One region of the Streptomyces sp. 4F14 genome, then DNA from elsewhere that is predicted to be linked to it. Evidence: riboswitches for the same ligand, from Rfam matches in the RefSeq annotation. Region 1 holds a riboswitch; each other region holds the start of a gene.
The links. Region 1 has a riboswitch for cobalamin ahead of metE (5-methyltetrahydropteroyltriglutamate--homocysteine S-methyltransferase). Riboswitches for the same ligand answer to the same signal wherever they lie in the genome.

Region 1 (4,163 bases):
AACCCGGTGACGAAGATGACCACGGCGGCGACGGCGATCGCCACGAGCGCGTTGCCGGTGCCGTGCGCGAGGCCGATGCCGGCGCCGATCGAGAAGTCCGCCATGTAGGCGATGCCGCCCAGCGCGGTCGTGGCCACGACCATCGGGGTCCAGCGGCGGTAACTGCGGGGCGCGAAGCGGAGGGTGTAGTCCTCCAGGGTCTCCTTGGTGGCCTGGTCGGTACTTGGCGCTGGTGCGGTGCGTACGTCTGTCTGCGGCTCGACGCTCACTACGTCTCCTTGCGGCGGGGGTGGGGACGGTTGCCCCGCGAGACGGTTTGCGGGAGCACGGAGACGGTAGGCAGGGGGTGTTACCCCTAAATACTTCCTGTATGAAGGAGATGTTTCGCCGTACGACCGAAGGGACCCGGGAATCCCGGGTCCCTTCGGTCCATGCCTCAGTACAGCTCCGCCCTCACCCTCCTCGCCGCCGTCACCAGGTTCTCCAGCGACTCCCTCGTCTCCGGCCAGCCCCGTGTCTTGAGGCCGCAGTCGGGGTTCACCCACAGGCGGTCCGCCGGGATCGCCTTCAGGCCCGCCCGGAGCAGTTCGGCCGCCTCGTCGGCGCTGGGGACGCGCGGCGAGTGGATGTCGTAGACACCCGGCCCGGCCTCCCGCGGGTAGCCGTGTGCGGCCAGTTCACGGGCCACCTGCATGTGGGAGCGGGCCGCCTCCAGGCTGATGACGTCCGCGTCGAGGTCGTCGATCGCCTGGACGACGTCGCCGAACTCGGCGTAGCACATGTGGGTGTGGATCTGGGTCCGGGGGAGTACCCCGGAGGTGGCGAGGCGGAACGACTCCGTCGCCCAGGCCAGGTACGCCGCGTGGTCGGCGCTGCGCAGCGGCAGGGTCTCCCGGAGTGCGGGTTCGTCGACCTGGATCACCGAACTCCCGGCAGATTCGAGGTCGTTGACCTCGTCGCGGAGGGCAAGTGCCACTTGGCGCGCGGTGTCCCCGAGGGGCTGGTCGTCCCGTACGAACGACCACGCGAGCATCGTCACCGGCCCCGTCAGCATGCCCTTGACCGGGCGGGCGGTGAGGGACTGGGCGTACGAGGTCCAGCGGACCGTCATCGGCTCGGGCCGGGAGATGTCCCCGGCGAGGATCGGGGGCCGGACGTACCGGGTGCCGTAGGACTGGACCCAGCCGTGCTGGGTGGCGAGGTAGCCGGTGAGCTGTTCGGCGAAGTACTGGACCATGTCGTTGCGTTCGGGCTCGCCGTGCACCAGGACGTCGAGACCCGCCTTCTCCTGGAAGGCGATCACCTCCCGGATCTCGGCGGCCATCCGGTCCTCGTACCGGGCGGCCCCGATCCGCCCCGCCCTCAAGTCCGCCCGGGCGGACCGCAGTTCGCCGGTCTGCGGGAACGAGCCGATCGTGGTCGTCGGCAGCAGGGGCAGCCCGAGATGGGCGCGCTGCGCCAAGGCCCGTTCGGGGTACGGCTGTTCGCGGCGCGCGTCGGCCTCGGTGACCGCCGCGACGCGGGCCCGCACCGCGGGGTCGCGGGTGATCGGCGAGCCCGCGCGGGAGGCCAGGTCGGCGTGGTTGGCGGCGAGTTCGGCGGCGATGGCGCCGGTGCCCCGGGCGAGTCCGCGGGCCAGGGTGACGACCTCGGCGGTCTTCTGCCGGGCGAAGGCGAGCCAGCGCAGGATCTGCGGGTCGACGTCGCGTTCGAGGGCGGTGTCGAGGGGGACGTGCAGGAGGGAGCAGGAGGCGGCGACGTCGACGCGGTCGGCGAGTCCGAGGAGGGTGCCGAGGACGGTGAGGGACGCGGAGAGGTCGTTGACCCAGATGTTGCGGCCGTCGACGATGCCCGCGACGAGCCGCTTGCCGGGCAGTCCGCCCACGGAGGCGAGGTCCTCCAGGGTGCCGGGCCGCGTGAAGTCGAGGGCGAGCCCCTCGACGGGGGCCTTGGCCAGCACCGGCAGGGCCTCGCCGGGCCGGTCGAAGTAGGTCGCGACCAGCAGTTTCGGCCGGTCCCCGAGGGCGCCGAGGTCCCGGTAGGCGCGGGCGGCGGCGTTCAGCTCGGCCGGGGTGCGGTCCTGGACGAGGGCCGGCTCGTCGAGCTGTACCCACCCGGCGCCGGCCGCGCGCAGCTCGGCGAGGATCCGGGCGTACACCGGGAGGAGCCGGTCGAGGAGGGTGAGCGGCTCGAAGGCGGGGTCGACGCCGGGGGCGGGCTTGGCCAGCAGCAGGTAGGTGACCGGGCCGAGGAGCACCGGGCGGGCGGTGAGACCGAGAGCGAGGGCTTCCCTCAACTCGGCGACCTGCCGGGCGGGTTCGGCACGGAAGACCGTGTCCGGGCCCAACTCGGGGACCAGGTAGTGGTAGTTGGTGTCGAACCACTTCGTCATCTCCAGCGGCGGCGCGTCCTGCGTGCCGCGGGCCATGGCGAAGTAGCGGTCCAAGGGGTCTTCGACTGCCGCGTGGCGTACGGGGATCGCGCCGACCATGACGCTGGTGTCGAGGACATGGTCGTAGAGCGAGAAGCCCCCGGTCGGGACCTCGTCGAGGCCGGTTTCGGCGAGCTGCCGCCAGGTGGCGGCGCGCAGGTCGGCGGCGGTGGCGTGGAGGGCGTCGGCGGTGACGCGGCCCTTCCAGTAGCCCTCGACCGCCTTCTTCAGCTCCCGGTTCTCACCCTGGCGGGGGTAGCCGTACAGGGTTGCCGCGGCTGCGGACTTCGGTGTCACGGAGATCTCCTTCACGAGACGATTCCCTGAGGTCCCGGCGACGGGACGAGGGCGTGAAGGAGCGGACGACCGGACGGCAGCGCCGTACGGCCTTCTGTGCGCCGACCCACCCGCGAGGTCACCGGAACTCCGCACGCGAACACATCGCGTACGGGCAGTCGGCAGGTCTTCGGACTCGCGGGCACGCCTCCGGAGGAGGCACCTAGTGGCCGTCGCTTCCCAGGTCCGTGCGGACCCAGTGCGTATGACGGCGGTCGTTCCCGCTCACCGCTGCGGGGCAGTCCCGGATTCCCACCGGGTTCCCTCTTGCGACGCGGCCCGTCTGGCTGACGGGGCGAACCGGCTGCGGTGATCAGCGTACGGGGTGAAGCCGCTGTTGGGGGAGGTCGTTCGGGAAACCGGCTGGTATGTGACGGCGGTCTCTTTATCGAAACGGTTGAGTTTCGCTAGCCGGGTGTGTAGCGTTCCTGGAGTACGAAACCGTTTCGTTCGCGAGACGCCCGATCATCTCATCGGAGCAGGCCCCTATGTCACAGACCACCGAGACGCCGGACACGACGTCACTCACCAAGACAGCCGAGGAACCCGCGTCCCGTCACCGCTGGTGGGTCCTCGCGATGATCGGCATAGCCCAGCTGATGGTCACGCTGGACGCGACCATCGTGAACATCGCGATGCCGTCCGCCCAGGCCGACCTGGGCTTCTCCGACGGCGACCGCACCTGGATCGTCACCGCCTACTCCCTGGCCTTCGGCAGCCTCCTGCTGCTCGGCGGCCGGATCGCCGACCTCTTCGGCCGCAAGGTCGCCTTCCTGGTCGGCGTCGGCGGCTTCGCGGCGGCCTCCGCGCTGGCCGGCGCCGCCCAGAGCTTCGAGGTCCTCGTCGCCGGCCGCACCCTCCAGGGCGTCTTCGGCGCGCTGCTCGCACCGGCCGCGCTCTCCCTGCTGACCACGACGTTCACCGACGCCAAGGAACGCGCCCGCGCCTTCGGCATCTACGGCGCCATCGCCGGCTCCGGCGCGGCCGTCGGCCTGCTGCTCGGCGGGGTCCTCACCGAGTACCTCGACTGGCGCTGGACCCTCTACGTCAACCTCGCCCTCGCCGTGATCCCCCTGGTCGGCGGCTGGATCCTGCTCAAGCGCACCGCCCGCGAACCCGGCGCGAAGCTCGACATCCCCGGCACGATCCTCGTCACCACCGGCCTCTTCTCCGTCGTCTACGGCTTCTCGATGGCCGAGTCCCACGACTGGTCCTCGCCGCGCTCCTGGGGCTTCCTGACCATCGGCGCCGTCCTGCTCGCCGCGTTCACCTGGTGGCAGACCAAGGCGTCCCACCCGCTGCTCCCGCTGCGCGTCCTGCTCGACCGCGACCGCGGCGCCTCCTTCACCGTCATGCTGATCTCCAGCGCGGGCATGTTCGGCGTCTTCCTCTTCCT
Region 2 (4,163 bases), on a different contig from region 1:
CACGTTCCTGCCCCGGCTGTGGTCGGTCTCGCACAAGCACGGGTACGTCACCACGTCCGACTTCGTGCGTGGGCGGTTCGGGTCCAAGGGGCTGTCCCTGGCGGTCGCGCTCACCGGGATCCTCGCGACGATGCCGTACATCGCGCTCCAGCTCGTCGGCATCCAGGCGGTGCTGGACGTCATGGGCGTCGGGGGCGGCGAGGACACGAACTGGTTCGTCAAGGACCTGCCGCTGCTGATCGCCTTCGGTGTGCTGGCCGCGTACACGTACTCCTCGGGGCTGCGGGCGCCGGCGCTGATCGCGTTCGTCAAGGACACGCTGATCTACATCGTGATCACCGTGGCGATCATCTACATCCCGATCAAGCTGGGCGGGTTCGACGACATCTTCGCCTCGGCGAGCGAGAAGTACACCGCTGCCAAGGCGGGCGGGCTCGTTCCGGCCGAGGCGGGCCAATGGACGTACGCCACGCTCGCGCTGGGCTCCGCGCTCGCCCTGTTCATGTACCCGCACTCGATCACCGCGACGCTCTCCTCCAAGAACCGTGAGGTGATCCGTCGCAACACCACGATCCTGCCGCTGTATTCCCTGATGCTCGGGCTGCTCGCGCTCCTCGGCTTCATGGCCATCGCCGCGAAGGTCGACACCCACGGCAACAACCAGCTGGCCATCCCCCAGCTGTTCGAGGACATGTTCCCCGACTGGTTCGCGGGCGTGGCGTTCGCGGCGATCGGTATCGGGGCCCTCGTCCCGGCAGCGATCATGTCCATCGCGGCGGCCAACCTCTTCACCCGGAACATCTACAAGGACTTCCTGAAGCCGGACGCCACGCCGGAGCAGGAGACGAAGATCTCCAAACTGGTCTCGCTCCTGGTGAAGGTCGGCGCCCTGGTCTTCGTCCTGACGATGGACAAGACCACCGCGATCAACTTCCAGCTCCTGGGCGGCATCTGGATCCTCCAGACCTTCCCGGCCCTCGTCGGCGGCCTCTTCACCCGCTGGTTCCACCGCTGGGCGCTGCTGGCCGGCTGGGCGGTCGGCATGGTCTACGGCACGATCGCCGCGTACGGCGTCGCCTCCCCCACCCAGAAACACTTCGGCGGCTCCAACGACAAGATCCCCGGCATCGGTGAGATGGGCTACATCGGCCTCACAGCCTTCGTCCTGAACGTGGCGGTGACGGTGGCCCTCACGTTCGTCCTACGCGCCGCCAAAGCCCCGGACGGGGTGGACGAGACGAGCCCGTCGGACTACACGGCGGACGCGGGCGACCCCGGGGTCCAGACGGAACTTCCCCCGGCGACTTCGGGAGCGGCCCACTAGCTCGACACTCCCTGCCGTCTGGCGGCTGCGGCACCACCGTGGTTGCTCGCGCAGTTCCCCGCGCCCCTGGAAGATGCGCTGCCGCGCACTTCCAGGGGCGCGGGGCTGTATCTGATAGCGGCTCCGCCGCGGGGCGCGAGCAACCACGACGCACCCGCAGACCGCCACCGACAGCACCCCCACCCCCTGCCCGGCATCACAGTTCCCACCCACAAGTTGACGCTCCGAAGCCGACGCGACACAACATCTGGGGGTGACCTGACAGCCCGGCACTAGATGTATGCTCATGCTCGCTGTCGCCGCAGGGGAATCCGGTGGGAATCCGGAACTGTCCCGCAACGGTGTACTTGTGCGTATACGCGCACGGGAGTCAGTCCGAGGACCTGTCGGCAGCAAGCGCCAGCCGTGCCAAGGGACGGCTCGGTGTGCCCTGACGTCCGGGCCTCGCGGAGTGGGCCGGGGACGCGTACGCGCTGTGCGTCCGTGCTGCCCCCTGCCCTCCCGCGAAGGCCCCTTGCCGAGCGAGGGAGAGCCTCACGTGACCATCGCGCCAGCCGAACCGGCTTCAGAGGTCCAGGCGGTCGAGACCGAGAACGACGGTCCCGGTACCGCGCTGCTGCGGACCCTGACGGAGCTGACCGCCGACCTGCCCGACGCGGACCCCGGCCGGGTCGCCGCCGCGGCTCTGCGGGGCCGTTCCGCGCGTGCGGACGAGGCCGAGCTGCGCGAGCTGGCCACGGAGGCCGCCGCGGGCCTGATCGCGGAGGACCCGGCGTACTCCCGCCTCGCGGCCCGCCTGCTGACGATCAGCATCCGCGCCGAGGCCGCCTCGCAGAGTGTGACGACGTTCACGGAGTCGATCTCCGTGGGCCACCGCGAGGGCCTGATCGCGGACCGCACGGCGGAGTTCGCGCGGATCCACGCCACGTACCTGGACGGCCTGATCGACCCGGCCGCCGACGACCGCTTCGGCTACTTCGGCCTGCGCACCCTGCACAGCCGGTACCTGCTGCGCCACCCGATCACCCGCAAGGTGATCGAGACGCCCCAGCACTTCCTGCTCCGGGTCGCCTCGGGCTTGGCCGAGGACGACACCGTCCGCGCCCTGGACGAGGTCTCCGCCCTGTACGGCCTGATGAGCCGCCTGGACTACCTCCCGTCCTCCCCCACGCTGTTCAACTCGGGCACCCGGCACCCCCAGATGTCGTCCTGCTACCTCCTGGACTCCCCCAAGGACGAGCTGGACTCGATCTACGACCGCTACCACCAGGTCGCCCGCCTCTCGAAGCACGCCGGCGGCATCGGCCTCTCGTACTCCCGCATCCGCTCCCGGGGTTCGCTGATCCGCGGCACGAACGGACACTCCAACGGCATCGTGCCGTTCCTGAAGACGCTGGACGCGAGTGTCGCGGCCGTGAACCAGGGCGGGCGGCGCAAGGGCGCGGCGGCGGTGTACCTGGAGACCTGGCACTCCGACATCGAGGAGTTCCTGGAGCTGCGGGACAACACGGGCGAGGACGCCCGCCGTACGCACAACCTGAACCTGGCGCACTGGATCCCGGACGAGTTCATGCGCCGCGTGAACGCCGACCAGGAGTGGTCGCTGTTCTCGCCCTCGGACGTGCCCGAGCTGGTCGACCTGTGGGGCGACGAGTTCGACGCGGCGTACCGCAAGGCCGAGGCCGAGGGGCTCGCCAAGAAGACGATCCCGGCGCGGGACCTGTACGGCCGGATGATGCGCACCCTCGCGCAGACCGGCAACGGCTGGATGACGTTCAAGGACGCCGCGAACCGTACGGCGAACCAGACCGCCGAGGCGGGCCACGTCGTCCACTCCTCCAACCTCTGCACGGAGATCCTGGAGGTCACCGACGACGGGGAGACGGCCGTCTGCAACCTGGGTTCGGTGAACCTGGGCGCGTTCGTCACCGGTTCGGACATCGACTGGGACCGGCTGGACGAGACCGTCCGCACCGCCGTGACCTTCCTCGACCGGGTCGTCGACATCAACTTCTACCCGACCGAGCAGGCGGGCCGCTCCAACTCGAAGTGGCGGCCGGTGGGCCTGGGCGCGATGGGCCTCCAGGACGTCTTCTTCAAGCTGCGGATCCCCTTCGACTCGGCCGAGGCCAAGGCGCTCTCCACCCGGATCGCCGAGCGGATCATGCTCGCCGCGTACGAGGCGTCCGCCGACCTCGCCGAGCGCTCCGGCCCCCTCCCCGCCTGGGAGAAGACCCGTACGGCCCGTGGCGTGCTGCACCCCGACCACTTCGGCGTCGAGTTCACCTGGCCGGAGCGGTGGGCGGCCCTGCGCGAGCGCATCGCGTCGACCGGGCTGCGCAACTCGCTGCTCCTCGCCATCGCGCCGACCGCGACCATCGCGTCCATCGCCGGTGTGTACGAGTGCATCGAGCCGCAGGTCTCCAACCTGTTCAAGCGCGAGACGCTGTCCGGCGAGTTCCTCCAGGTCAACTCGTACCTGGTGCAGGACCTCAAGGACCTCGGCGTGTGGGACGCCCGTACCCGTGAGGCGCTGCGCGAGGCCAACGGCTCGGTGCAGGACTTCGTCTGGATCCCGGAGGACGTCCGCGCGCTGTACCGCACGGCGTGGGAGATCCCGCAGCGCGGTCTGATCGACATGGCGGCGGCCCGTACGCCGTACCTCGACCAGGCGCAGTCCCTGAACCTGTTCCTGGAGACGCCGACCATCGGCAAGCTCTCCTCGATGTACGCGTACGCCTGGAAGTCCGGGCTGAAGACGACGTACTACCTGCGCTCGCGCCCGGCGACGAGGATCGCCCGCGCGGCCCAGGCTTCTGTCCCGGTGCAGGCCACCCCC
Region 3 (4,163 bases), on a different contig from region 1:
GACGCCGAACGGCTCACCGCCGAACACCCCGTGGTCGTGCTCGGCGACCGCATCACCGGCGGACCCGTCGACCACGTCGGCATGCCGAACCAGGAGGCGTCCCGGGCGGCCGTCACCCACCTCGTCGGGCGGGGCTGCCGGCGGATAGCGCTGGTCTGCGGGGAGACGGCCGAGGTCGACACCTCCAGCCTGCGCCACGCCGGCTACCGGCAGGCCCTCACCGACGCGGGCCTGCCCTACGACCCCGGGCTGGTGCGCAAGGTCGGCCGGTTCGGGCTCGCGCAAGGAGCGCACTGCGCGCGGGACATGGTGGCGGGCGGCCTGGACTTCGACGGCGTGTTCTGCGTGACCGACACCCTCGCCATGGGCGTCCTGCGCGGCCTCGCCGACCACGGCGTCCGCGTCCCCGGCCAGGTCAAGGTCATCGGCTTCGACGACATCGCCGAGAGCGCCTACCTCGTCCCGTCCCTGTCCAGCGTCGACCCCGACCACGATGGCATGGCCGAACACGCCGTCGCCCTCCTGACCACCCGCATCGACCAGCACGAACCACCGCCCCGGTACGAGGAGTTCGTGAGCGGCTTCACGCTCGTGATCCGCGAGTCGACCGGCGGCCCGCGAGGAGACACCCGATGAACCCCGCGCCCCTCTTCCGCGACCCCGTGTACGACGGCGCCGCCGACCCGACGGCGATCTGGAACCGCGCGACCGGGGAATGGTGGCTGGTCTACACCAACCGCCGCACCACCGCCCAGGGCCCCGGCGCCGCCTGGGTCCACGGCACCGACCTCGGCGTCGCCGTCTCCGCAGACGCCGGCCGCACCTGGACCTACCGGGGCACCCTCCCCGGCCTCGACACCGAATGGGGCCGCAACACGTTCTGGGCCCCGGAGATCCTCTGGCACGACGGCCTGTACCACCTGTACGTCAGCTACATCCAGGGCGTCCCCGACTCCTGGGCCGCCCCCGCGAGCATCCGCCACTACACCAGCCCCGACCTCCTCACCTGGACCCACCACGGCCCCCTCGACCTCGACTCCGGCCGCGTCATCGACGCCTGCGTCCACCCCCTGCCCGACGGCGGCTGGCGCATGTGGTTCAAGGACGAGACCCGGTCCTCCGCCACCTGCGCCGCCGACAGCCCCGACCTGTACTCGTGGAAACCGACCGGCGTCGTCGTCGACCACCGCCCGCACGAGGGCCCCAACGTCTTCACCCTCGGCGGCTTCCACTGGATGCTCGTCGACGAATGGCGCGGCCAGGGCGTCTTCCGCTCCGACGACCTCACCACCTGGCACTACCAGGGCCTCGTCCTCGACACCCCCGGCCACCGCACCGACGACGGCAACATCGGCCACCACGCCGACGTCGTCGTCCAGGGCGACACCGCGTACGTCTTCTACTTCACCCACCCCGGCCGGCCGCCCGGCATCACCGACGACGACGGCACCCACCGCACCCGCCGCTCCTCCCTCCAGGTCGCCACGGCCACGGTCGCCGACGGCGTCCTGCACTGCGACCGGGCGCCCGTGGAGCTGAACCTCGGACCGGACCCGACCCACACGGAGGAAAGTGCCTGGTGACGCGGGGTTGGTCGGGTACACGTCACGCGGTATCGTCACCCCGACAACGACGGCAGGACGGAAGCCGGTGAGAATCCGGCACGGTCGCGCCACTGTGTGCCCCTCGCGCTCCTTGAGGCGGGGGTGAGTCAGACCCGTAGCCGTCGTACGGAGCACCACCGAGACGGGACGCGAACTCCCGAAGGAGGCCCTGCCATGGCGCAGCACGTCGCCCAGCCGACCACCGCCACCACCCCGCTCAAGCTGCCGTTGAAGGACATCGCCCCCTGGGCCGTCTTCTTCGGCGTCCTCATGCTGATCCTGCTGTACTTCGTCGGCGCCGAACAGGGCGCCCTGTCGGTCTTCTCCGGCGAAGAGGTCCACGAGTGGGTGCACGACGCCCGCCACCTGCTCGGCTTCCCCTGCCACTGACCCGAGGGACGCCGACACCCCCATGAACTCCACCACCGTACGGAACCTGCTCGTGCGGGGCATGCTCGCCGGTCTCGCGGCCGGCGTGCTCGCCCTGATCGTCGCCTACTTCCTCGGGGAACCCTCCGTCGACAAGGCGATCGGCTTCGAGGAGGCCCACTCCCACGAGCACGGCCACGAGGTCGAACTCGTCTCCCGCTCCCTCCAGTCCACCGCCGGCCTCGCGACCGGCGTCCTCGTCTACGGCGTCGCCTTCGGCGGCATCGCGGCCCTCGCGTACTGCTTCGCGCTCGGCCGCGTCGGACGCTTCAGCCCCCGGGCCACCGCGCTGCTCCTGTCCGGCGTCGCGCTGGTCGCCGTGTACGTCGTCCCCTTCCTCAAGTACCCGGCCAACCCGCCCGCCGTCGGCAACGGCGACACCATCGGGAAGCGCACCACCCTGTTCTTCCTGATGCTGGTGCTCAGCGTCCTGCTCGCGGTCGCCGCCACCCTCCTCGGCAGACGGCTCGCGCCGGGGCTCGGCAACTGGTGGGCGACGGTCGTCGCGGTGACCGCGTTCATCGCCGCGGTCGGGCTGGCGTACGCCTTCCTGCCCGTCGTCAACGAGGTGCCCGCGGACTTCCCGGCCGCCGTCCTGTGGCGGTTCCGGCTCTCCACGCTCGCCATCCAGGCCACCCTGTGGACCGGATTCGGGCTCGCCTTCGGGGAGTTGGCACACCGGCTGCTGCGGCCCGACCCCGTGGTCCGGCGGGAGACCGTCACCGTCTGACACGTGAGGGCCTCGACCGCGAGGCCCTCACGTGTTTCCGGCTTTGGCTTCGGCGAGGAGCGGAGGAACCACGTGCCCAACACACCCCGGCCCCGCCGCATCACCCTCGGCGGGCGCGAGGCGGTGGCGCTCACCGTCCCCGAGTACGAACGGTTGATCGCCAGCCGGCGGCAGGTCGGCGGGCAGAGCGCGCGGGTACGGGTGCTCGGGGAGCAAGTGAGGCGTACGGAGCGGTTGTTGGCGGAACTCGAAGCGCTGGTCGGAGGGCCGGCGCCGTGCCATCGGGCGCCGGACGACGACTGTCTGCGGTGTGCGGTCGCCGGGGTGCTGCGGAGGTATCGGGGGCAGCGGGCGTGAAAGGGGAGGTCTGGAGATGACCGCCACCGCGACGACCCCCTCGACGGATCCCGCCCAGGCCCAACGCCGGGTCCTGCGCGTCCTGGTCGCCTCCCAGATCCTGAGCGGCATGGGGCTGGCCGCCGGTGTCACCGTCGGTGCGTTGCTGGCGCAGGACATGCTGGATTCCACGCGGCTCGCGGGGCTGCCCAGCGCTCTGCTGACCGGGGGTTCCGCCCTCACCGCCGTAGCCATCCTTTGATCTTCGCAGGGAATCCCGGCGTTTACGCCGGGAGGGAATGCGATCCCTGGCCCGGAGGCGCGGAGCGTCGGAGTTCTCTGCGCTTCTGTGAGGACGGTCAGTCGGGTCGCTTCTGGTTCTCGATGTAGGCCTTGACGATCTGGATTGGCGCCGCCGCAGGAACCGGCGAAGCACGAGGGGCCCACAGGTGGACGTGCATGATCGTCTGGTTCATCGTGCCCGTGTACACCTGCCGCAGGTAGTGGGAGCTGGCGCCCTTCAAGTTGTTGACCAGCTTGGACAGGGCGACCTTCGGCGGGTAGTGCACCAACAGGTGTACGTGGTCGGCCTCGCCGTTGAACTCCCGAAGCTATGCCTCGAATCCCGCGCATACGTCGCGCATGACCTCTTCGCAGCGGGTCAGCATGTCGTCGGTGAAGACACCGCCCCGGTATTTGGTGACGAAGATCAGATGTGCGTGGAGGTTGTAGATGACGTGGCGGCCTCGGCGGATATCGGGGCTTGGTTCCCCATGTGGTGACATAGACCAAGCGTAGAATGATCAAGCGAACTCGACCGGAAGGGGTGGGCCGGATGATCCGTGCGTACAAGTTCCTCATGCGGCCCACAGTGGGCCAGGCCGCCGCGTTGACCGCGATGCTGGCCGATCACTGCTCGCTCTACAACGGGGCGTTAGAGGAACGCCGCGACGCCTATCGGCACAGCTCGAAGACGAGCATCAAGTACGGGATGCAGTCCGCACAGCTCAAGGACATCCGCGCGTTCGACCCGGCGCGTCAGGGCCGCTGGTCGTTCTCCTCCC

Region 2: linked by a shared signal. The riboswitch ahead of ACLZOT_RS09940 (ribonucleoside-diphosphate reductase subunit alpha) and the one ahead of metE (5-methyltetrahydropteroyltriglutamate--homocysteine S-methyltransferase) in region 1 are both predicted to bind cobalamin.
Region 3: linked by a shared signal. The riboswitch ahead of ACLZOT_RS07920 (CbtB domain-containing protein) and the one ahead of metE (5-methyltetrahydropteroyltriglutamate--homocysteine S-methyltransferase) in region 1 are both predicted to bind cobalamin.

What each region holds. Positions count from the first base shown of each region.
Region 1 is NZ_JBLRVY010000013.1:197,421-201,583, reverse strand. Features, by position in the region: gene ACLZOT_RS23800 (purine-cytosine permease family protein) at 1-269, opposite strand, end outside; gene metE (5-methyltetrahydropteroyltriglutamate--homocysteine S-methyltransferase) at 437-2,728, opposite strand; cobalamin riboswitch at 2,871-3,087, opposite strand; gene ACLZOT_RS23790 (MFS transporter) at 3,256-4,163, shown strand, end outside.
Region 2 is NZ_JBLRVY010000005.1:107,091-111,253, reverse strand. Features, by position in the region: gene mctP (monocarboxylate uptake permease MctP) at 1-1,324, shown strand, start outside; cobalamin riboswitch at 1,592-1,730, shown strand; gene ACLZOT_RS09940 (ribonucleoside-diphosphate reductase subunit alpha) at 1,863-4,163, shown strand, end outside.
Region 3 is NZ_JBLRVY010000004.1:189,771-193,933, reverse strand. Features, by position in the region: gene ACLZOT_RS07930 (LacI family DNA-binding transcriptional regulator) at 1-636, shown strand, start outside; gene ACLZOT_RS07925 (glycosyl hydrolase) at 633-1,583, shown strand; cobalamin riboswitch at 1,594-1,743, shown strand; gene ACLZOT_RS07920 (CbtB domain-containing protein) at 1,779-1,994, shown strand; gene ACLZOT_RS07915 (CbtA family protein) at 2,017-2,763, shown strand; gene ACLZOT_RS07910 (hypothetical protein) at 2,836-3,120, shown strand; partial or broken gene ACLZOT_RS07905 (MFS transporter) at 3,137-3,355, shown strand; partial or broken gene tnpA (IS200/IS605 family transposase) at 3,459-3,884, opposite strand; partial or broken gene ACLZOT_RS07895 (RNA-guided endonuclease InsQ/TnpB family protein) at 3,935-4,163, shown strand, end outside.